Regions from separate parts of the Streptomyces sp. NPDC007808 genome, predicted to be linked through region 3. Evidence: riboswitches for the same ligand, from Rfam matches in the RefSeq annotation. Region 3 holds a riboswitch; each other region holds the start of a gene.
What was found. Region 3 has a riboswitch for cyclic di-AMP ahead of ACFYNL_RS15835 (M23 family metallopeptidase). Riboswitches for the same ligand answer to the same signal wherever they lie in the genome.
Positions count from the first base shown of each region.

Region 1: it holds a riboswitch for cyclic di-AMP, as region 3 does, so the genes downstream of both, ACFYNL_RS28035 (transglycosylase family protein) here and ACFYNL_RS15835 (M23 family metallopeptidase) in region 3, are expected to answer to the same signal.
Region 2: it holds a riboswitch for cyclic di-AMP, as region 3 does, so the genes downstream of both, ACFYNL_RS22355 (peptidoglycan DD-metalloendopeptidase family protein) here and ACFYNL_RS15835 (M23 family metallopeptidase) in region 3, are expected to answer to the same signal.

Region 1 is NZ_JBIAEQ010000007.1:545,397-553,200, forward strand. It holds gene ACFYNL_RS28015 (SurA N-terminal domain-containing protein) at 1-429, shown strand, start outside; gene ACFYNL_RS28020 (nucleoside triphosphate pyrophosphohydrolase) at 623-1,603, shown strand; gene ACFYNL_RS28025 (cytochrome P450) at 2,202-3,482, shown strand; gene ACFYNL_RS28030 (transglycosylase family protein) at 3,650-4,708, shown strand; cyclic di-AMP (ydaO/yuaA leader) riboswitch at 4,918-5,117, shown strand; gene ACFYNL_RS28035 (transglycosylase family protein) at 5,122-5,808, shown strand; gene eno (phosphopyruvate hydratase) at 6,191-7,471, shown strand; gene ACFYNL_RS28045 (septum formation initiator family protein) at 7,569-7,804, shown strand, end outside.
Region 2 is NZ_JBIAEQ010000005.1:688,501-696,304, forward strand. It holds gene ACFYNL_RS22340 (Glu/Leu/Phe/Val dehydrogenase dimerization domain-containing protein) at 149-1,327, shown strand; gene ACFYNL_RS22345 (TetR/AcrR family transcriptional regulator) at 1,397-2,017, shown strand; gene ACFYNL_RS22350 (SGNH/GDSL hydrolase family protein) at 2,123-2,908, opposite strand; gene ACFYNL_RS22355 (peptidoglycan DD-metalloendopeptidase family protein) at 3,199-4,149, opposite strand; cyclic di-AMP (ydaO/yuaA leader) riboswitch at 4,154-4,319, opposite strand; gene ACFYNL_RS22360 (alpha-galactosidase) at 4,620-6,689, opposite strand; gene ACFYNL_RS22365 (tyrosine-protein phosphatase) at 6,874-7,671, shown strand; gene ACFYNL_RS22370 (DUF6126 family protein) at 7,693-7,804, opposite strand, start outside.
Region 3 is NZ_JBIAEQ010000004.1:21,295-29,098, reverse strand. It holds gene ACFYNL_RS15860 (S8 family serine peptidase) at 1-1,823, shown strand, start outside; gene ribA (GTP cyclohydrolase II) at 1,904-2,548, opposite strand; gene ACFYNL_RS15850 (MarR family winged helix-turn-helix transcriptional regulator) at 2,691-3,206, opposite strand; gene ACFYNL_RS15845 (dihydrofolate reductase family protein) at 3,322-4,455, shown strand; tRNA gene ACFYNL_RS15840 (tRNA-Met) at 4,531-4,604, shown strand; cyclic di-AMP (ydaO/yuaA leader) riboswitch at 4,931-5,094, shown strand; gene ACFYNL_RS15835 (M23 family metallopeptidase) at 5,106-6,128, shown strand; gene ACFYNL_RS15830 (aldo/keto reductase) at 6,317-7,261, shown strand; gene ACFYNL_RS15825 (PrsW family intramembrane metalloprotease) at 7,353-7,804, opposite strand, start outside.

The sequences.
Region 1 (7,804 bases), on a different contig from region 3:
AAGTCCGGCACCCTCCCGCGGGACGTCCTGCACACCATGGTCCTCGACCGGGTGCTGCATCGCGCCGCCCAGGACGCGGGCGTGACCGTGACCCGCAAGGAGCTCCAGGGCATGCGCGGCGACCTGGAGCGGGAGGTCGGCGGCGCCAAGGCGCTGGAGGCGGCCTGGCTCCAGCAGTACGGCATCCCCCCGCAGCGCCTCGACGAGAACCTGCGCCTCCAGCTGGAGGCGCAGAAACTCGCCGCGAAGCTCGGCACCGACACCGGCAAGCCCGCTTTCTGGAACGCCCTGGCCGAGGCCTCCAAGCGGCTCGACATCGACCTCAACCCGCGTTACGGCACCTGGGACGTCCAAAAGAGCAGCCGGGCCGACACCAAGACGCCGTGGGTGCGCGAGGTGACGGCTACGGGCGGCGGGCAGACGGCGTAGCCGCACGGCGCGACGGCCCACCGGGATCAAGGGCGCAACGGCCCTCCCGTGGCCCGCCCCGGCGCAACCGCCCGCTCACGGCCCCGCGCAATCGACCGCCTACGGCCCCGGCGCCCGCCCCCTGTGGACAACGCGGGCCGTGAGCCTGTGGACAACCGGAGGGGCCGTCGGCGTCGTGGGTTACGTTCGGATGGTGAACGCAACCAGCCCCGAAGCCGTCGCTCCCGGCCGCATCGTCCTGCTCACCACCAGCCACCGCGTCGCGCCCGGCCTGCTGTCCTGGCCCGCCTGGCAGGCACTGCACGGGGCCGACCGTGTGCTGTGCGCGGACGGCACGCACCCACAGCTGCCGTATCTGCGCGAGGCCGGGATCACGGTCGACGAGGCCGCCCCGAGCGCCGAGGAACTGATCGACGCCTGCGCCGGCGGGCGCACCGTCGTCGTCGTGGCCACCGGCGAGGGCGAGCCGGCGCTCACCGACGGTCTGGCCCGCCTCGCCGGTTCCGGACGCGTCAGCATGCCCGACCTGGAGCTGCTCCCCGCCTCCTACGACCTGCCCGGCGCCCGCCTCCTCGACCTCGTCCAGGTCATGGACCGCATCCGCGCCGAGTGCCCGTGGTCCTCCCGGCAGACACACAAGGGTCTGGCGAAGTACGGCATCGAGGAGGCGTACGAACTCGTCGAGGCGATCGAGGAAGGCGACCGCGACGAACTCCGCGAGGAACTCGGGGACGTCCTCCTGCAGGTCGTCTTCCACTCCCGCATAGCCGAGGAGGACCCGGAGGCGCCTTTCTCCATCGACGACGTGGCAGGCGGCATCGTCACCAAGCTGATCCACCGCCACCCGCACGTCTTCGGCGACGAGACGGCGACGACCCCCGAGGAGGTCAAGGAGCACTGGCTGCGCACGAAGGCCGTCGAGAAGCGGCGCGAGTCGGTGACGGAGGGCATCCCGCTCGGCCAGCCGGGCCTCGCCCTCGCGGCGAAGCTGGCGTCGCGGGTGCGGACGGCGGAACTGGAGGTGGACCTGCCGACCGGCGAAGGAGTCGGATATGAACTGCTGGCACTGGCGGTCCGCGCCGAGGCGGCCGGAGTGGACCCCGAGGCAGCGCTGAGAGTAGCGGCCCGGGCCTACCGCGATGCCGTACGGGCTGCCGAGGGCTTGTCCGCGTAGGTGTGCCCGGGTCCGCCCCGGCCACGCCCCCGGACCGCCGAGGGGGCCCTCTACCCAGGGCCCCGCCTACCCAGGCCCCCGCTTGGCCAGACCCTCGGCCACCCAGGCCCCCGCCTCCGAGACCCTCGGCCGCCCAGGCCCCCCGCCTCCGAGACCCTCGGCCGCCCAAGCCCGCTTCCGCCGCGGCCGGCCCAGAGCACCGACACGTGCGGACCCGCCGGGCACCGAGCCCGGCACAGGGCTCCCGCCTGAGTGGTCCGGCCCTCACGCCCGTGCCACCTGGGCCCACGCCTGAGTGGTCCCCCGTCGCCCGTGCCCGACGGGCTCACGCCCGAGTCGCCCGGCCCCACACCCCTGCCATCCAGACCCCCGCCCGAGTCGCCGGCCCCACGCCCCCGCTCCACAGCCCCACGCCCCGCCTCACAGCCCCCCGCCCGAGTCGCCCGGCCCCACACCCCTGCCACCCAGACCCACCCCCGAGTCGCCCGGCCCCCACGCCCCCGCCCCACAGCCCCACGCCCCGCCCCACGGCCCCCCGCCCCGAGTCGCCCGGCCCCCACGGCCGTGCCCCCGCCGCCCCTCCGGATACGGTCGAGGAGTGACCGACCAGCACGCCCCCGCCGATGCCGCGCCCGAACCCCCGGAGCTCTTCACCTGGGAGTTCGCCACCGACCCCTACCCCGCCTACGCCTGGCTGCGGGACCACGCGCCCGTGCACAGGACGCGTCTTCCCAGCGGCGTGGAGGCCTGGCTGGTCACCCGGTACGCCGACGCCAAGCAGACGCTCGCCGACAACCGGCTCTCCAAGAACCCGGCCCATCACGACGAACCGGCCCACGCCAAGGGCAAGACCGGCATCCCCGGTGAGCGCAAGGCCGAGCTCATGACGCATCTGCTCAACATCGACCCGCCGGACCACACCCGGCTGCGCCGTCTGGTCAGCAAGGCGTTCACCCCGCGCCGGGTCGCCGAGTTCGCGCCCCGCGTGCAGGAGCTCACCGACAGCCTCATCGACGGGTTCGCGGACAAAGGGGAGGCCGACCTCATCCACGAGTTCGCCTTCCCGCTCCCCATCTACGCCATCTGCGACCTGCTCGGCGTTCCCCGAGAGGATCAGGACGACTTCAGGGACTGGGCGGGCATGATGATCCGTCACCAGGGTGGCCCGAGGGGCGGTGTCGCGCGGTCGGTGAAGAAGATGCGCGGCTATCTCGCCGACCTCATCCACCGCAAGCGCGAGGCACTCCCGGACACCCCCGCACCCGGCGAGGACCTCATCTCCGGCCTCATCCGCGCCTCCGACCACGGTGAGCACCTCACCGAGAACGAGGCCGCCGCCATGGCCTTCATCCTGCTGTTCGCCGGTTTCGAGACCACCGTCAATCTCATCGGCAACGGCACCTACGCCCTGCTGACGCACCCCGAGCAGCGCGCCCGCCTCCAGCGTTCCCTGGCCGCCCAGGAAACCGCCCTCCTCGAAACCGGAGTGGAGGAACTGCTGCGCTACGACGGCCCCGTCGAACTCGCCACCTGGCGGTTCGCCAAGGAGCCGCTCACCATCGGCGGGCAGCGGATCGCATCCGGCGACCCCGTCCTGGTCGTCCTGGCCGCCGCCGACCGGGACCCGGAGCGGTTCGCCGACCCCGACGTCCTCGACCTCGGCCGCCGCGACAACCAGCACCTCGGGTACGGCCATGGCATCCACTACTGCCTCGGCGCCCCGCTGGCCCGCCTGGAGGGCCAGACCGCCCTCGCGACCCTGCTCACCCGGCTCCCGGACCTGCAACTCGCGGTGGACCCGGCCGAGTTGCGGTGGCGCGGCGGCCTCATCATGCGGGGGCTGCGAACACTTCCGGTGCGGTTCACCCCAGTTGGGTGAGTGTGTCCACCTCGGCAAACGTGACACGCACTCACCTCTGTGATCTTCACGTGATCTGCGCGGCATTAACTTGTGACAAGTGATCGTCTGCCTATACGTTCACGGATCAACGACGGCGCCCACGCTTCACGCGCCGCGGTCACTGCTGTCTCGTGAAAGGTCCCCGCATGCTCTCCGGGAACGGTCGTCACCGTCGCCCCCGTCAGGCGCCGGCACTCCTGGTCGCGGCCGGAGTGACCGGCTCCGCCATCGCCATCCCGCTCCTCGGTGCCACGGGGGCGAGCGCGGCCGACGGTACGGTCTGGGACAAGGTGGCCGACTGCGAGAGCGGTGGATCCTGGAGCGCGGACACCGGCAACGGGCAGTACGGCGGCCTGCAGTTGACCCAGGACGAATGGGACGAGTACGGCGGTCTCGACTACGCGGCGAGCCCCGACCTGGCGAGCCGTTCCCAGCAGATCGCGGTGGCGCAGGAGATCCTCGCGGACCGCGGAACCAGCCCCTGGGGCACATGCGCGGTGCTCAACGGCCTCACCAAGGAGTCGGGGTCGGTCGACCTGGACACCGGTGTGGAGGAGGACTCGCCGTCCGAGGTGTCCGGGTCATCCGGATTGCTTGACTCGCCAGGTCGGTCCGATTCATCCGGATCACCCAACAGGTCCAACCCATCTGATTCATCGACTTCATCCGACTCTTCCGGTTCTTCGGACTCTTCCGACGCCTCGACTCCGTCGGGTGACTCGAACTCGCCGAGCGGCTCTTCTGATGAATCGTCCGAATCGCCCGATAGCTCCTCATCGTCTCCCTCGTCATCCCCGCAGGCCGAAAAGTCCGAAAAGGCGGACGCGTCGCCCGACTCCCGGGTCGCGCAGTCGCCGGACAGCTCTCCCGTAGAAGCCCCCAAGGGGGACAATCGGGACGACTTGGGGCAGTCCGCGGGCTCCTGGAGCCTGGTCGACACCGGGTCGATCGAGGACGCGACCACCGGCTCCGGGCGTCATCGCGGAGCCAGTGCCGACGAGAGCGAGGTCGTCGACGGCGCCGCCAAGCCCTCCGGCCGCCACGCCTCGTACAGCGTCCGCCCGGGGGACACCCTGGCCTCCATCGCCGACTCCCTTGAGCTCGACGGCGGATGGCGTGCGCTGTACGACGCGAACAAGGACGCCATCGGCGCCGACGCCAACGACATCTTCCCCGGTCAGACCCTGGACGTCCCGACCGAATAGGGGCCGAACAGGGCGAAAAACTGCGGGAGTTCGCGTCACGTTTCGCTCCTGAATGTCCGTTTTAAATGTAGTGAGAGATAGATCTCAGAAGCCCTGATCGTCTTTGAAATTCCGCGAATCGCGTGTCTACGGTCGTGACCGCTCGCCACCAGTGCGGGCCCCGATGGCCGTCACGCCGAATCCTGCCGGCGGCCGTACGGGAACAGTCGTCGCGTCAAGCGCCGTAGGCAGGAGCGGGGGACCCAAGGTTTGCGCCGGGTCCGGCAGTTGAGGCCCTTCGGGGCCGCACGGCCGGAGCCGGCTCGGGGTGAAGCCGCGCAACAGCAGCCGAGAGGCGAGCGTGCGCGGCCGGGCAACTCAACCGGCCCGAACCCGACAGCTCACCTCGTAGGCGTCGGTGAGGGGATCTCTCCATGCTGTTTTCCAGCAAGGGCAAGCACCGTCGTCCGTCCAAGGCCGTCCGTGCCATCGCCGTCGTCGGCGTCACCGGCGCCGCCGCCGTCGCCGCCCCGCTGATGGCCGCGGGCAGCGCCTCGGCCGCCACCGCCTCCGAGTGGGACGCCGTCGCCCAGTGCGAGTCCGGCGGTAACTGGTCGATCAACACCGGCAACGGCTACTACGGCGGTCTGCAGTTCTCCGCCTCGACCTGGGCCGCGTACGGCGGCACCAAGTACGCCTCCACCGCCGACCAGGCCACCAAGGCCCAGCAGATCGAGATAGCCGAGAAGGTCCTCGCCGGTCAGGGCAAGGGTGCCTGGCCGCACTGCGGCACCGGCCTGTCGAACGCCGCCTACTCCGGCGCCTCGTCGAGCGACTCCTCGCAGAGCTCCGAGACCACCACCCGCTCCACCGAGCAGCAGTCGGCCTCCCGCTCCGCCGAGCGCCCGGCCGCCGAGAAGGACAAGACCGTCACCACCCCGACCGGCAAGAAGGTCAAGAAGGGCGACGGCGAGTACAAGGTCGCCAAGGGTGACACCCTCAGCTCGATCGCCCAGGAGCACGACGTCAAGGGCGGCTGGGAGAAGCTCTTCCAGCTGAACAAGGACATCGTCCAGGACGCCAACCTGATCTACCCGGGTCAGCAGCTGCACCTGAAGTAGTGCGGGCCGAAAGCTGAACCCCGGCGCCCTCACATCCGTGGACCTCAGAGTCAGGACCCCGTGAGGGCCGCCCCCCCCGTCCCCACGGACTCCCCGCTCCGGTGCGTGTTCCCCCGTACGCGCCGGGGCGGGGCTTTTCTCTGTCCGCGTCCGGTCGCCCGACGGCACGGGTGCATCCTTGCGTCGGCCTTCGCTGCGGATTCGTTTCCTGTCCGTCATCCGGAAGCTCTTTGTTCCGCCTGGGAACAATGTGTACCGTCAGTCTGTCCACGGGACGGTCGCTCGCCGACCGATGTCCCGGGGGCGGTTAGGCTCTAGGCGCGAGGCCCCGTGCCCGCACCACCAGCGACACATCGCGTCACATCCCAAGAAGGAGATGCTCGTGCCGTCCATCGACGTCGTCGTAGCCCGGGAAATCCTGGACTCCCGAGGCAATCCCACGGTCGAGGTCGAGGTCGGCCTCGACGACGGCAGCACGGGTCGTGCCGCCGTCCCGTCCGGCGCCTCCACCGGCGCCTTCGAGGCCATCGAGCTCCGCGACGGTGACCCCAACCGCTACCTGGGCAAGGGTGTGGAGAAGGCCGTCCTCGCGGTCATCGAGCAGATCGGCCCGGAGCTGGTCGGCTACGACGCCACCGAGCAGCGCCTGATTGACCAGGCCATGTTCGACCTGGACGCCACCGACAACAAGGGCTCCCTCGGCGCCAACGCCATCCTCGGCGTCTCGCTCGCCGTCGCCCACGCCGCCTCCGAGGCCAGCGACCTCCCGCTCTTCCGCTACCTGGGCGGTCCCAACGCGCACCTGCTGCCGGTGCCGATGATGAACATCCTGAACGGCGGCTCGCACGCCGACACCAACGTGGACATCCAGGAGTTCATGATCGCCCCGATCGGCGCGGAGACCTTCTCCGAGGCGCTGCGCTGGGGCGCCGAGGTCTACCACACCCTCAAGAAGGTGCTGAAGCGCAAGGGCCTGAACACCGGTCTCGGCGACGAGGGCGGCTTCGCCCCGAACCTGGACTCCAACCGCGCCGCCCTCGACCTCATCCTGGAGGCCGTCAAGGAGGCCGGCTACACCCCCGGCGAGCAGATCGCCCTGGCGCTCGACGTCGCCGCCTCCGAGTTCTACAAGGACGGCGTCTACGTCTTCGAGGGCAAGGAGCGCTCCGCCGCCGAGATGACGGACTACTACGCGGAGCTCGTCGACGCGTACCCGCTCGTCTCCATCGAGGACCCGCTGTTCGAGGACGACTGGGACGGCTGGAAGACCATCACCGAGCGCCTCGGCGACAAGGTCCAGCTCGTCGGCGACGACCTGTTCGTCACCAACCCCGAGCGCCTCGCCCGCGGCATCGAGGAGGGCGCCGCCAACGCCCTGCTGGTCAAGGTCAACCAGATCGGTTCGCTCACCGAGACCCTGGACGCCGTCGAGCTGGCCCAGCGCAACGGCTTCAAGTGCATGATGTCCCACCGCTCCGGCGAGACCGAGGACGTCACCATCGCCGACCTCGCCGTCGCCGTGAACTGCGGCCAGATCAAGACCGGCGCCCCGGCCCGCTCGGACCGCGTCGCCAAGTACAACCAGCTGCTGCGCATCGAGGAGATCCTCGACGACGCCGCGGTGTACGCCGGCCGCAGCGCCTTCCCGCGCTTCAAGGGCTGAGCCGTAAAGGGTCAATCCTTAGCCAGTCGTACGTACGTCCCCGTACCGGTCCCGTACCGTGTGCGGGGACGTACGCGTGTGAAACGGGAGGCGGGACATGGCCGTCAAGGACCGGGACCGGTTCTCCACCGCGACCAGGATCCGGTTGCTCGGCGAGCAGACGGCTGCCCGTGTCTACCGCTCCCAGACCAAGCGGCAGGCCCGGCGCTCCAGGCTCACCGGACGCGCCGCCCTGCTCGCGCTGGTCGTCTGCTCCATGGTGGTGGCGCTGGCCTACCCCATAAGGCAGTACGTCTCCCAGCGGGCCGAGATCGCCGACCTGAAGCGCCAGAA
Region 2 (7,804 bases), on a different contig from region 3:
CCGGAGAACGGCTCCCCGGCCGCTGCCCCGGCCGTGCGACCCGCTCCGAGAGCCACTCCGCATTGACATGTCCCCGCCCCCACTCCAATACTGACCCGTCGTTCAGTATCCGCGCGCGGCACGCGGCCCGCCCCTCCCCGGAGACCCCATGACCACCCCCTTGCTGTCGCTCACCTGGACCGACCACGTCACCGGCCGTCAGGGCTTTCTGGTCGTCGACCGGCTGGTGCGCGGCGTGGCCAGCGGCGGGCTGCGGATGCGCCCGGGTTGCACGCTGGACGAGGTCGCCGGGCTGGCGCGCGGGATGAGCATGAAGGAAGCCCTGCACTACGACCCGGAAGCCCGCTACATCCCCCTGGGCGGCGCCAAGGGCGGCATCGACTGCGACCCGCGGGACCCGGAGGCGTACGGCCTGCTGGTGCGCTACCTGCGGACCATGCGGCCGTACATCGAGAGCTGCTGGACCACGGGCGAGGACCTCGGCCTCACCCAGGACGTGGTCGACCGGGCGGCCGGCGAGGCGGGCCTCGTCTCCTCCGTCCAGGCCGTGTATCCGCTGCTCGACGACGAGGCCGACGCCCGTCGGCGGATCGCGGACGCCTTCGCGGTCGAGGTGGACGGCATAGGGCTCGACGAGCTGGTCGGCGGCTGCGGAGTCGCCGAGTCGGTGCTCGCGGCGCTGGACCGGGCCGATGTGCCGTACTGGCGGACCCGCGTGGCCGTGCAGGGGTTCGGCACCATGGGCGGTGCCACGGCGCGTTTCCTCACGCGTGCGGGACTCACCGTCGTGGCGGTCGCCGACATCAAGGGCACGATCGCCAACCCGGCGGGGCTCGACATCGAGGCCCTGCTCGCGGCACGGGACGCGTACGGCACCGTGGACCGCGCCGCGCTGCGCCCCGGCGACCGCGAGCTACCCGGCGAAGCGTGGCTGTCCGCCGAGGCGGAGGTGCTGGTGCCAGCTGCCGTGTCGTACGCGATCGACGTCACGAACCAGGGCCGGATCACCGCCCGCTGGATCGCCGAGGCGGCCAACATGCCCGTACGGCCCGAAGCGGAGGAGCTGCTGGCCACGCGGGGCGTGACCGTGTTGCCGGACGTGGTGGTCAACTCGGCCACGAACGCCTGGTGGTGGTGGACGTTGTTCGGCGACCTCGACGCGGACGCGGACGCAGCGTTCGCCCACACACGGCGCTCGATGCGCGCCCTCACCGATCTCACCCTGGCCCGCGCCGAGGCCGACGGCACGACACCCCGGTGCGCCGCGCACACCATCGCGGCGGACCGGCTGGCGGTGATCTCCGACCGGTTCGGTTGGCACGACTGAGCGCGAACGGCGTGTCCTCACCGGGACGCGGCCCGAGGCCGGCGGGTGCCGAGGCTTTAGGGTGACGGCGTGGCAAGAGTGCGGTTGAGCGTGGCGGAGCGGCGTGAGGAGTTGCTGCGGGCCGCCGTCGAGCAGATAGAGGCGCGGGGCGTTACGGCGGTCAGGATCGCCGACGTGGCCTCGGCGCTCGGGGTGAGCAACGCCCTGGTGCTCTACCACTTCGACACCAAGGAGAAGCTCGTCGCCGCCGCGTTCTCGTACGCCGCCGAGGGTGATCTGACCCGTCTGCGGAAGATCCTCGGCCGTCGTACGACGGCGTTGCGACGGTTGCGGGCCGCCGTGCGCTGGTACGCGCCGACCGGCCAGGCCAAGGGCTGGCGGCTGTGGATCGAGGGCTGGGCCGCGGCGTTGCGCGAGCCCGCGCTGCAGGAGGTCACACGGGACCTCGACCGGCAGTGGAAGGCCGCCCTCACCGAGGTGCTCGCGCAGGGCGTGGCCGCGGGTGAGTTCGACTGCCCGGACCCCACCGGTACGGCTCTGCGCCTCACGGCGCTTCTCGATGGGCTCGCCGTGCAGTTGACGTCGTACTCCGGCGCGGTGTCACGCGCGCGTGCCCGGGACTGGGTGGACGAGGCGCTGGCCCGGGAACTGGGGCTGGAGCGGGAGGCGTTGGCGGCGGCGACGCGGTGAGGCGGCCGACCTCCCGCCGACCGGTCGGCGCCGGCGGCCGTGCGGGCCGCGCCCCTGGAACCGGGCGCGGCCCACATCGCCGAAGCGCCGACTCAAGTCACCGTGTCAAGCCACCGCGTCGATCCGCATCTTGATGTCGTCCGGCGACAGTGCGCCCTTGGCCGTCACATGGTCACCCGAGGACTCTCCGCGCAGTCGCCGCCCGATCCAGGGCACCAGGAATTCGCGCGCCCACTGGACGTCGTCCCGCCGGATCTCCAGGGTGCCGCGCGGCGGGAGCGGCGGCCAGGGCTGATCGGGGTCGGCCGGCACATCGAGGCCGAGGACCTGGCCCGCGCGCAATGCCACGCGCGTGTGCCCTTCCGGGGACAGGTGGAGCCGGTCGTGGTCCCAGGCGCGCCGGTCCTGAACGGTCTTCAGGGACCACAGGTCGAGCACCGGACAGCCGTACCGGTCGGCGATGGCCCGCACATGGCCGTTGTACGTGGCGATCTTGCCGCGCAGATGCTTCAGCACGGGCACGCCACGGGTGTCGAATCCGGTCGTCACCATGACGGTGCCGACCGCGGAGGTCAACCGGGCGACGGCCCGCTCGAACCGCTCGGCGACCTCGTCGGGGTCGGTGCCGGGCCGGATGATGTCGTTGCCGCCCGCGCAGAAGGAGACCAGGTCCGGGGCCATTTCGATGGCCTGCGGGAGCTGGTCCGCCACGATCTGGTCGAGCAGTTTGCCGCGCACGGCGAGGTTGGTGTAGTCGAAGTCGCCCTCGGGCCGTCGGTCCGCGAGGAGGACCGCGAACCGGTCGGCCCAGCCGACGAACGCCCCGTCGGGGCCGGGGTCGCCGACGCCCTCGGTGAAGCTGTCCCCCACCGCGACGTACGACCCGATCACTGATCTGCTGTCACTCTTCGAATCGTCTGCCACATCGGCACATGATTCACCTTCGAATGTGACCTACGCGACCGTAGGGCAGGGTTGACGAGCGGTGAGATAGGCCACTTACCAAGTGTTCGCCAAACCCGGAATAACCCTTTGGTCAGGTGCGTTGCGGGCGCAGCGAGCCGCCCTCCCCGCGGACACGCCGAAGGCCGGACCCCGCGATCGAGGTCCGGCCTTCGGCTGCGTGTCAGGCAGGTGTGTCAGGCATGTGCGTCAAGCAGGCGGCGTCGGCAGGACGACCGTCAGCCGATGGCGACGCCCTTCGAACGGAGGTAGGCGACCGGGTCGAGGTCGGAGCCGTAGTCCGGGGTGGTGCGGATCTCGAAGTGCAGGTGCGGGCCGGTCGAGTTGCCGGTCGAGCCGGAGAGGCCGACCTGCTGGCCCGCGGTGACGGACTGGCCGCTCGACACCGAGAGGGACGACAGGTGGGCGTACTGGGCGTAGCGGCCGTCGGCGAGCTGGATGACGACCTGGTTGCCGTACGCGCCGGCCCAGCCGGCGGAGACGACCGTGCCGGCGCCCACGGCCTTCAGCGAGGTACCGGTCGGGACGACGAAGTCGACGCCGGTGTGGTAGCCGCTGGACCACATGCTGCCCGCGACCTTGTAGGCGGTGCCGACGGCGGCACCGGCCACGGGGGCCGTGAAGCCATTGGTGACGCCGGCGGTGTCGGCGCTCTGCGCTGCCGTGGTCGCCTTCGACGCGGTGGCCTTCGAGGACTGGGACGACTTGGACGGCTTGGACGACTTGGACGACTTGGAAGCGGTCGAGTCGGAGGACGGCGCCGACGGCTTGGGGGCGCTCGGCGCGGCCTTGCCACCGAGGGTGAGCTTCAGACCGGGGTGGATCAGCGCCGGGTCGTCACCGACGGCCGCACGGTTGTCGGCGTAGAGCTTCTTCCAGCCGCCCTCGACGTTCTGCTCGTCGGCGATCTTCGAAAGGTAGTCGCCGACCTTCACGGAATAGGTCCGCACATCCGCCTTCTTCGCCGCTTCCTTCTTCTCGGCGGCTTTCTGTCCGGCGACCGGAAGGGCCTGAACGGCCTTTTCCGAAACGGACTGCGAAGGAGCGGCGTGGGCGCCGGTGGCACCGATGAGCGGGAGAGCGAGAGCGGCGCCACCGGTTCCGGCGACGGCGATGGAGCGGGTGAAGCGCGGGGACTTCGGACGGCGGTGCTTACCCTTCGCGGGCATGGCGAATTCCTCTCCGGCGCCTGCGAGGTGAGCTGTCGGGTGCGGGCTGGAGATGCCCGGCCGCGTCGGGACGCGACTTGACCCCAAGCCGTTCCGGAGACCGGAACAGGCGGTTGTACCTGTGGGTCCCCCGCTCCTGCCGTACACGGGTGAGTTAGCGCGGAATCCGGTCGGCGGCAGGATTCGGCGTCCGTCCGGATGGGTGGCGAACGTAAGCGAGGAAGACGCGCGGGAACAAGTGAGGGGTTCCGTCCGAATGCGTTCCTGTTGATCCCTTGTGGGAATTACCGGTCACCCTGCGTTGATTATCGGGGCGCCTCCCGGCACAAAGCCCCTTGAAACACATATGGATTACGTGAACATGACGAGCGACGCACCGTCACGAATATGACGCTGCTCACGTGACACTGCTCCAGCTTCCTTCGCTGCGGAGCGAGTTGGAATGAAGGAGTCGAATTCGGACAGATCCCCTAGATGCGGCGCAGCCGGATAACCGTCGCATCGAGGTCGCCGCACAATCCGGTCTTAAGTCCGTGATGCAGCATTACGGCACCTCTGTGTGTTTCGCCCGTTTCAAGGCATTCATACGATGCTGTCGGGTCGAGCGCACGCAGGCGCAGCGCCGGGACGGGCTCACCGAACCGCTGCGCCTGGAGCCAGGCGAGGACGACCGCGTCGCCTCCGCGCACGTACTGCACCGCGCTCAGCCCACCGTTCGGAGGCCGCAGCCGGTAGAGGTCACCGTGCTGCACCACGGGCCTGATCTCCTTGTAGAGCGCCACCCACTCCCGCGCTTCGGCGAGTTCCTCCTCGCTCCAGCGGGCGAGGTCACCGCCGACCCCGAGCACCCCGGCCATGGCGCTCACGAAACGGAAGCGCAGGGAGCTCGCACGATGATTGAGCATGGCGTTGGGGCTGTCGGTGACCCAGGCGGCCATGGCACGGGCGGGGTGGACCTGACTGAAGCCGTGCTGGACGGCCAGCCGGTCGAGCGGGTCGGTGTTGTCCGAGGTCCACACCTGGTCCGTACGGCCCAGCACCCCCAGGTCGATCCGCCCGCCCCCACCTGAGCAGGACTCGAAGGCGACGCCCGGGTGGGCGGCCCGCAGCCGGTCCAGCAGCCCGTACAGAGCCCGCACATGGTCGACCCACAGCCGTTGCGGGTAGGACTCCCCGGGCCAGCCGGCATCGGTGAAGCAGCGGTTGAAGTCCCACTTCACGTAGTCGATCGGGGCGCTGGACAGGAGCCCGTCGAGTCGCTCCCACAGGTATTCCTGCACGTCCTCGCGGGCGAGGTTCAGTACGAGCTGATCGCGGAATTCCGTCCGCTTTCGTCCCGCTTCATATTGAATCCATGATGGATGGGCGCGATACAACTCACTGTCTGGATTGACCATTTCCGGCTCCACCCAGATGCCGAACTGCATGCCGAGCTCGTGCACGTACTCCGCGAGCGGCTTGAGCCCGGACGGGAAGCGGTCGGGGTTCGGCACCCAGTCGCCGAGCCCGGCGCGGTCACTGGTACGTGCCCCGAACCAGCCGTCGTCGACCACGAACAGCTCGACTCCGATGGCCGCGGCCCGCCGCGCGAGCACGCTCTGCTGCTCCTCGGAGATGTCGAACTCCGTCGCCTCCCAGGAGTTGAACAGCACCGGCCGGTCCTGGTCGGCGTCCGGGATGACGTACGCGCGCTGGTACGCGTGCCAGGCCCGGCTCGCTGCGCCGAAGCCGCCCCCGCTCCACAGCCCGGCGAAGACGGGTGTCGTGAAGGACTCCCCCGGCCCCAGCCGCAGCAGTCCGGAGTCGTCATGTCCGGCGCCGCCGGTGATCTGCACGCGCGCGTCCGGGAGTTGGGCGACGGCGATGCGCCAGGACCCGGACCAGCCGAGGGCGCAGCCATAGACCTCGCCGGTTTCCTCGGTGGCGTCCGTGTCGAGCGCGACCCATGGCAGATGCTGGTGTCCGGTGTGCCCGCGGCGGCTGCCGAGGACCTTCTCACCGTAGGTGAGGGGCGATCTCACGAGCCTGGACTCGGCGCCCCAGCGGCCGTGCAGCTGGGACAGCCGCCACTCGTCCCGGTCCGGCAGCGTCCAGGTGGCCGAGTCGGCGCGCAGCAGTTCCAGGGCCGGCCCCTCGTTGTCCAGGGTCACCCAGCGTTCCACGACGTCGTCACGCATCCGGTAGTGCAGGGTGATGCGCAGACCCCCGTCGAGGAAGCGCAACCGCAGCTCGTCGCCGTCGATGTCGTACCGCTCGAAACCCCATTCGGTGCCGCGCCGCTCGTCCGTGCGCACGGACAGGGCCGGCCGTACGAAGCGGGGGCCACCCTCGACCGGGTACTCCTCGCGTCCGTCGAGCGGGGACTCGAAAGGCCGGTATTCCGGCAGCGGACTCACCGCGAGGGCCTCGGCGTCGGCCAGCGCGATCCGGGGCCCCCAGTGGAGGTGCAGGAGCTCGTCGCCGTCGGTCAGATGCAGGGCGTATCCGCTGGTCGGCCCGGTCAGGAGCCACGTGCGGCCGTTGGCTGAGATCTCCAGCATCGAGCTCCCCACACAGATTCGAACAGCTGCCATCAAGTACCAACATCATCAAGGCTCCGGGCACCCCGAGGCAACGCCTGTGGACAACTCATTGCCTCAGGAACCGATGTCGTATCGTCGAGAGCGCACCCCGCCGGCCGCATCGTCGAGCCGCGCCGCCGGGGCCGACTGGGAGGGAGCCCCCGTGACGCAGCAGATCCCGTCGACCGAGCCCGAACTGGCCGGCGTCCGCAATTTCCGCGATGTGGGCGGACTGCCGACGGTGGACGGACGACGGGTGCGCCACGGCGTGCTGTTCCGCAGTGGTCACCTGGCACACGCGACCGAGGACGACGCCGCTTTCCTCGGCGCCCTGGGCCTGCACACGATCTTCGACTTCCGCAACGCGGCCGACCAGAAGCTGGAGGGCCCGGACGTCGAGCTGCCCGGCGTGCGCAATGTGAACCTGCCGCTGAGCGACCCGGCGGACGGCGCGGAGTTCTGGAAGATGGTCCGTGACGGTGACCTCGACCAGTTGCGGGAGATCCTCGCGGACGGCAAGGCCGCGAACCGGATGATCGCCTCGTACCGCATGATCATCACGGAGCGCACCGGCGAGCACTCCCAGGTGCTGCACGCGCTCGCCGAGGACAGCGTCCCCGCCCTCATGCACTGCGCCGCAGGCAAGGACCGCGCCGGCCTGTCCATCGCCGTGACGCTGCTCGCCCTCGGCGTCGAGCGCGACGCGATCCTCGCCGACTACCTGGAGTCCAACGCCAAGCACCGCCGCTACAAGGTGCACCGCAGCAGCAGTGCCGCCTCGGCCTACTCCCCCGAGGTGATGGAGTTGCTCAGCCCGCTGTTCGACGCGCGCGCCGAGTACCTGACGGCGGCCTTCGAGACGATCGAGGGGACGTGGGGCACCGTCGACACCTACCTGGAGCAGGGGCTGCGGCTCACCCCGCAGACCCGGGAGCGGCTGCGGGAGCGGCTGCTCGACTGACACCCGGCCGTCCCGTGTGCACTACTTCGCGCCCGCTTCGAACAGGAAGTAGATGAAGGCGGCGAAGACGTGCCCCACCGCGATGTAGATGATGAGCCGCACCCACAGACCGCGTGGGAACTTCTCCTCCATG
Region 3 (7,804 bases):
TCATCTCCGGCGGCAACTCCGGCCCCGGCGCCAACACCATCGGCGACCCGGGCCTCGCCGACAAGGTCCTCTCGGTCGGCGCGGGCGTCTCGAAGGAGACGTTCGCCGCCAACTACGGCACCGGTGTGCGCAACGCGTACCAGCTGTTCAACTTCTCCTCGCGCGGCCCGCGTGAGGACGGCGGCTTCACGCCGACCGTCGTCGCCCCCGGCGCCGCGGTCAGCACGATCCCGGCCTGGATGCCCGGCGCGCCCATCGCCGAGGCGGGCTGGAAGCTGCCGGCCGGCTACGCCATGTACAACGGCACCTCGATGGCGGCCCCGCAGGCCGCCGGCTCCAGCGCCCTGCTGCTGTCGGCCGCCGAGCAGAAGGGCATCGACCTCACCCCCGAGAAGCTGCGCACCGCGCTCACCTCGACGGCCCGGCACATCAAGGGGCTCCAGGCGTACGAGGAGGGTGCCGGCCTCATCGACGTCGTCGACGCCTGGAAGGCGATCCGGGCGGGCGCCACCGCCCACGACTACACGGTCAAGGCCCCGGTCGACACCGCGCTCGACCAGGCGCTGAAGACCCCGGGCTTCGGCACCGGCGTCTACGACCGCGAGGGCGGTCTGAAGGCCAAGAAGAGGAAGACGTACGACGTCACCATCACCCGTACGTCCGGCCCCGCCGGCTCGCTCCCGCACACCCTGCGGCTGGCCAACAACAAGGCCGGCACCTTCAAGATCCTCGGCCCGCACGCGGTGAAGCTGCCGCTGAACAAGCCGGTGACCGTGAAGCTCCAGGCCGCGCCGAAGCACGCGGGCATCAAGAGCGTGATCCTGGAGGCCGACGACCCGAGGACGGTCGGCGTCGACAAGCAGATCCTGAACACCGTCGTGGTCTCCAAGCCGGTGAACCACACCTTCACCGCCTCCGGTTCGGTGGAGCGCAACGGCTTCAAGTCGTACTTCGTCACCGTCCCCGAGGGCGCGAAGTCGCTCCAGGTGACGCTGGGCGGCCTGAAGGAGGGCAGCCGGACGGTGTTCAGCGCCATCAACCCGTACGGCGTCCCGGTCGCCGACGACGACACGAAGACCACCGACATCGCCTCCTACGCGGACCCGCTGCCCGGCGTCTGGGAGATCGAGGTCGACGCGCGGCGCACCTCGGTGCCGCTGGACAACCCGTACAAGCTGGACGCCACCGTGTACAACGCGTCCTTCGACCCGGAGTCGGTGACCGTGCCCGAGGCCAAGGTCGGCACGCCGGTCGACGCCTCCTGGACGGTGACCAACAAGCTGGCGGCCGTCGAGGGCACCCTGAAGGGCGGCGCCCTCGGCTCGTCGAAGACCGAGCGACCGACCATCAAGGGCGGCGAGACGCACACCAGCACCCTGGAGGTGCCGGAGGGCACCACGTCGCTGGACGTCGCCATCGGCGGGGTCTCCGACGCGGGCGCCGACCTCGACCTGACGGTGTACGACGCCCAGGGCAAGGTCGCGGGCCAGTCGGCGGACGGTGACTCGGACGAGTCCGTCTCGATCGCGAACCCGGCCGCCGGTACGTACACCGTCGAGGTCGTGGGCTTCGAGGTGCCGTCCGGTTCGACCGCGTACGACTACCGGGACGTGTTCTTCTCCTCCGTCCTCGGCAAGGTCGCCGTCGACGAGTCGGCGCCGGTCAAGCTCGGCACGGGCGCCACGACGAAGGTCTCGGCGCAGGTCACGGTCGCGAAGGCGGTGGCCGAGGGCCGTGAACTCCTCGGCGAGGTGAGGCTGGTGAACGCGCGCGGGACGACCGCGGGCGTGGGTGGCGTGACGATCGAGAAGGTCACGCCGTAGCCGTCGCACACGGTTGAGGGGCGGGTGTCCGGGGCCGGGCACCCGCCCTTCCTCTTGCCGTGTGCGCGGACACCTTCCGCTCAGCCCACGCCGAGCTCGGCCAGGTCGCCCAGCGGGAGCGTGTGCTGGGTCTGCAGGACCTTCGCGCGCAGGTAGCGGACGTTGTCCGGGGTGGCGAAGACGCCGGTGGGGACGCGGTCGCGGACCTCGACACCCAGGGTGCGCAACTGGTCCGCCTTGTCGGGGTTGTTGGAGAGCAGATCGAGTTCACCGATGCCGAGGGCGGAGAGCATCTGGGCTGCCGCCGTGTAGTCGCGGGCGTCCTCGGGCAGGCCCAGGGCGGTGTTGGCGGCGTAGGTGTCCAGGCCCTGGTCCTGGAGGGCGTACGCGTCGAGCTTGTTGTAGAGGCCGATGCCCCGGCCCTCCTGACGCAGGTACAGCAGCACGCCGCCGCGCTCGGCGATGCGCTCGACGGCCTCGCGCAGCTGCGGGCCGCAGTCGCAGCGGGCCGATCCGAACACGTCTCCGGTCAGGCACTCGGAGTGCAGCCGGACCAGCGGGGTGGTGCCGGGCGCCGGGTCGCCGAGGACCACGGCCACGTGCTCGCGGCCGTCGGCCAGGCCGTGGAAGGTGACCAGTTCGGCGTCGGCGCGGTAGCCGTCGTGGAAGCGCAGCGGGACCCGGACGCGGGCGCGCTGGGTGGCGGCGGCGATGAAGTCGGGCATGCGGGTTCTCCGGGTTCCGTACGGGGACCATCTGCTTCAGATTTGAAGCAGCTCCATGGTCCGGGACCCTACCCCATGCTTTAAATTTGAAGCAATGGAAGGCGATCGGTTTGTCGCCTACGTCACGGGCGCGGCGAACGCCTCAGGAGCACGACCTGCCGGAGCGCCGCCGCCAGGGCACCTCGTCCGCGGTGGCGTGCGCGCCGTCCCCGTGGAAGCCCGCGCCGATCGCCGTGAAGATCTCCTCCAGCTGTCCGACCTGCGCCGGTGTCAGCCGGTCGAAGAGCAGCGACCGTACGGTCTCCACATGGCCGGGTGCCGCCTGCTCCAGCGTTCGCATGCCCTGTTCGGTGAGTGCCGCGATGCTGCCGCGCTTGTCCCAGCCGCAGTCCTCGCGCCGCACCAGCCCGTCCTTCTCCAGCCGGGAGACGGCGTACGTCAGCCGGCTGCGGGTGATCTTCAGCCGTTCCGCGAGGTCGGTCATGCGCAGCCGGCGCTCCGGCGCCTCGGACAGGGTGGCGAGGATGGAGTAATACAGGTGGGGCATGCCGGCTTCCTGCTGGAGTTGCCGGTCCAGCGCGTCCTCCACGAGCGCGGCGGCGGCGATGTACGCGCGCCAGGCGCGCTGCTCCTCGGGAGTGAGCCAGCGAGTCGTCATGCCCCCAGTGTAGGTTTGTTTCAAACTTGAACCAAGAGTTGAACCAAGAGTTGAACCAAGCACGTGAACCAAGCACGTGAACCAAGACCGAGACCGCCGAGCGGAGAGCGCGCCGATGCCCTCGTACCCCTACGTCCTGCTGTCCGCCGCCGTCTCACTGGACGGGTACCTCGACGACACCACGGCCGAGCGGCTGCTCCTGTCCGGCCCGGCCGACTTCGACCGGGTCGACGAGGTGCGGGCCTCCGTGGACGCGATCCTCGTCGGCGCCGGCACCATCCGGGCGGACAATCCGCGGCTGCTGGTGAACTCGGCCGAGCGACGGGCCGCGCGGGTGGCGGCGGGCAAGCCGGAGTATCCGCTGAAGGTCACGGTCAGCGCCTCCGGAGAGCTGGATCCGACGGCGAACTTCTGGCACACGGGCGGCGAGAAGATCGTCTACACGACGGAGAAGGGCGCCGAGCGGCTGCGGCGGGCCCCGGTCGCGGCGGACGTGGTCGCGCTGGGCGCGGAGCTGGACTGGCGGGACCTGCTGACGCACCTGCGCGAGGTGCGCGGCGTCGAGCGGCTGATGGTGGAGGGCGGCGGCCTCATCCACACCCAGCTGCTCCAGCAGGGGCTGGCCGACGAGGTGCAGCTGGTGCTGGCGCCGTTGTTCGTGGGCGACCCGCAGGCGCCACGGCTGTTCGGGCCGGGCGGGTACCAGGGCGGGCGGCTGCGGCTGCTGGAGACCCGTCGGATCGAGGACGTCGTGCTGATGCGCTACGAGCCGACGGCGCCCGGCGTCGGCACGCTGCCCGCCGCCGCGGACCGGCACTGGCTGGCGCTCGCGTGCGACCTCGCGGCGCAGTGCCCGCCGTCGCGCACGGCCTTCAGCGTGGGGGCCGTGGTGGTGGCCGCCGACGGGACCGAGCTGGCGCGCGGCCACTCCAGGGAGGCCGGCGACCCGGTGGTGCATGCGGAGGAGGCGGCCCTCGCGAAGATCGACGCCGGCGATCCGAGACTGGCGGACGCGACGGTGTACACCAGCCTGGAGCCGTGCACGCGACGGGCGTCCCGCCCGCTGCCCTGCGCGCGGCTGATCCTCGACGCGGGGGTGCGGCGGGTGGTGACGGCCTGGCGGGAGCCGGACACCTTCGTGGTCGGGGCCGACGGAAGCGGGGCGCTGGCGGAGCGGGGGGTGGACGTCGTGGTCCTGCCCGAGTTCGAGGCGCGGGCCAAGGCGCCGAACGGGCACCTGCTGCCGTGAAAAGGCCGGTGGGAGCCTGCCGCCGGAAAGCCGTGTGCGTCGGGTCCCGCGGATGGCGTACTATGGAGTCATCGCCGCGGGGTGGAGCAGCTCGGTAGCTCGCTGGGCTCATAACCCAGAGGTCGCAGGTTCAAATCCTGTCCCCGCTACTGATGGCTCAGGGCCGGAACTGATTCAGTTCCGGCCCTGAGTGTGTTCGGGGCCGACTTTTTCTCCGCTTTCGCCGCCGTGACGACTCTTGCGCGTTGTCACCAACGGTGACCGGGTGACCGCCCTCCGCATAACAACTGACACACCGTCAGTACCTGTGTGACTGCAGAGTCCTGGTCAACTCGCCCGTTTTAGGGGGCTCATGACCCGTAAGTCCGCCCGAAATTCGTTAACGATCAAGTAGAACAGCTTGGAATCCGTACCCCGCGTCTATTAACGTTCGATAACGCAGCGCGGTCGTCCCAGCCGTCACAAGAGGCGGCTCCGTGCGCACGCGCCGAATCCTGTACCCGTACGGGAACCGGGGAACCACCACCCTGGGGTGAATCGCGCTGAAGCCGCCGTGGACTCACGGCCGGTATACGCGCGTAGGAGACCTTCCTGCTCCGAACCCGTCAGCTAACCCGGTAGGCGAGAAGGAAGGAAAGGAGTACGCCCACGTGGCGTCCAACAGGCCTGCTACGCAAGCCCCGTTCGTGCCGAGTCAGCGCACCGACGACACCTTCGGCTACGACCGCTACCGCACTGACGAGGGCCCGTTCGAGGAGTGGAACCCCACCGCGGAGTCCATTCGCCCCGTACGAGGCAGGCATCGCGTCGCCAAGCAGCGCGGCGGGGGACTCGCCCGCAGCTCCACGGTTCTCGGCGTCGGCGTCATAGCCGCCGTCGGCGCGGGCGGCATGGCCACCGCGCAGACGGGCAAGCCGCCGGTCGCCATCACCATGCCGGACCTGCCCCTCATCTCCGACGACGACTCCCCGGCCGTCGACACCGGCACCGCGCTGAGCACCATGGGCGCGACCACCGAGGAGACCACCCAGGGCACCGGCGACGCCGGTGAGGCGCTGCGGGCCCGGATCATCGCCCAGGTCGAGCAGCAGCAGGACCAGATCGAGAGCAAGGCAGCCGCCGAAGCGGTCGCTGCCGCCGAGAAGGAAGCCGCCGCCGCGGCCGCCAAGGCGGAGAAGGAGGCCGAGGCCAAGGCCGCCGCCGCGAAGGCCGCGGCCGAGGAGGAGGCTCGCAAGAAGGCCGAGGCCGAGCGCCTCGCCGAGCTGGCCAAGCAGTACGCGCTGCCGACCTCCTCGTACACCGTCACCTCGACCTTCGGTCAGGCCGGCGCCTACTGGTCGTCCGGCTACCACACGGGCCTCGACTTCGCCGCCCCCTCCGGCACCCTGATCAAGGCGGTGCACACCGGCACCATCACCTTCGCCGGCTGGGACGGTTCCTACGGCTACAAGACGGTCCTCACCCTGGAGGACGGCACCGAGATCTGGTACGCCCACCAGTCCTCGATCAGCGTGAGCGTCGGCCAGAAGGTCAACACGGGCGACGTCATCGGCCGTGTGGGCGCCACCGGCAATGTGACCGGCGCCCACCTCCACCTGGAGGTCCACCCCGACGGCAGCGGGAGCGGCATCGACCCGATGGCCTGGCTGCGCGGGAAGGGCCTGACGGTCTGACACCCGGCCGCCGCGAGGCGGTACTTGGGACACCCCACGACTCATCCCCGGCGGCCCTGACGACGACCCCCCGACGTCAGGGCCGCCGGTCCGTGCGCCGGTGCGGGACCGGCCGCGAGGGCCGGGTCCACGGCAACGTCGCCGCCGCCCCGGAATGGTCCACTTCCTCGTGGCGGTTGAGGTGAAGCATGACCTCTCTGCGCACACTCGGCTCCACCGACCTGCGGGTCTTCCCGCTCTGCCTCGGCGGCAACGTCTTCGGCTGGACGGCCGACGAGGCCCAGTCCTTCGCCGTGCTCGACGCCTACGCGGCGGCGGGCGGCAACTTCGTCGACACCGCCGACTCCTACTCCGCGTGGGTCCAGGGCAACGGGGGCGGCGAGTCCGAGACCATCATCGGCTCCTGGCTGAAGGCGCGCGGCAACCGGGACGACGTCGTGATCGCCACCAAGGTCAGCCAGCACCCCGACTTCCAGGGCCTGAGCGCGGCCACCATCAAGGCCGCCGCCGACGCCTCCCTGCGCCGCCTCGGCACCGATCACATCGACCTGTACTACACCCATTTCGACAAGCCCGAAGTGCCGGTCGAGGAGATCATCGGCGCCCTGGACGACCTGGTGAAGGCGGGCAAGGTCCGGCACATCGCCGCGTCCAACATCTCCGCCGAGCGGCTGAAGGCGTCCCTGGACTTCTCCGACAGCGAGGGCCTCGCCCGGTACGTGGCCCTGCAGCCCCACTACAACCTGGTCTCCCGGGACACCTACGAGGGCGAACTGCGGGATCTCGCCGAGCATGAGGGCTTGGGGGCGGTCCCGTACTCCGCCCTGGCCTCGGGGTTCCTCACCGGCAAATACCGCGCCGGTACGACGGTGGGGAGCGCCCGTGCCGCAGGCGCCGCCAAGCACCTGGAGACCGAGCGGGGACGCCGGGTGCTCGACGCCCTGGACGGCATCGCCCGCGCCCACGAGGTGCCGGTGGCCACGGCGGCCCTCGCCTGGCTCGCGGCCCGGCCGACGGTCACGGCCCCGATCGCCTCGGCCCGGACGGTGGAGCAGCTCCCGGCGCTGCTCGGGGTGGCCGAGCTGAGGCTGACGGAGGAGGAGCTGGCTCGGTTGACGGCGGCGTCCGCCTGACTCGCGCGGCGGCGAGGGCCGGGATCAGGACCGGGGTCGGGGAGGGGGAAGGGGGCGGGGCCGGCGTCTTCTCAGCCGGCCCCCCTCCCGGTCACGTCCGGTACGGGTTGTTCACGGGGTACGGCGCCACCGGCCCGTACGCCGGATCGTGCGCCGGCCCCCCGTACACCGGCCCGTACGCCGGCCGCTGGACCGCTCCGGGAGCCTGGCCGTACGGCTGCCAAGGTGCCGGGGCCGACGCCCCGTACCCGTACCCGTGCCCCGGCCAGGGCTGCGCGGTGGCGGCCGCGTGCTCCAGCGCCGGCCGTGCGATCTCCCGCCGGCGCCACAGCTCCCGCAGCAACTCCCGTTCCCGTCCGACGAAGTCGGCGCCGGCCCGACCGCGGCGCCCCCGGTGGCGCAGGAACGCCAGCGACGTGGCGTACGCCTCGTACCGCGCCACCTCCCGCGCCGCGACCCGTCCGCCACGGCCGCGCGCGTACTGCCGGGCCACCCGCCGCGCGCGCATCGAGCCGAGCACGAACGGCTCGCCGGGGGACAGCC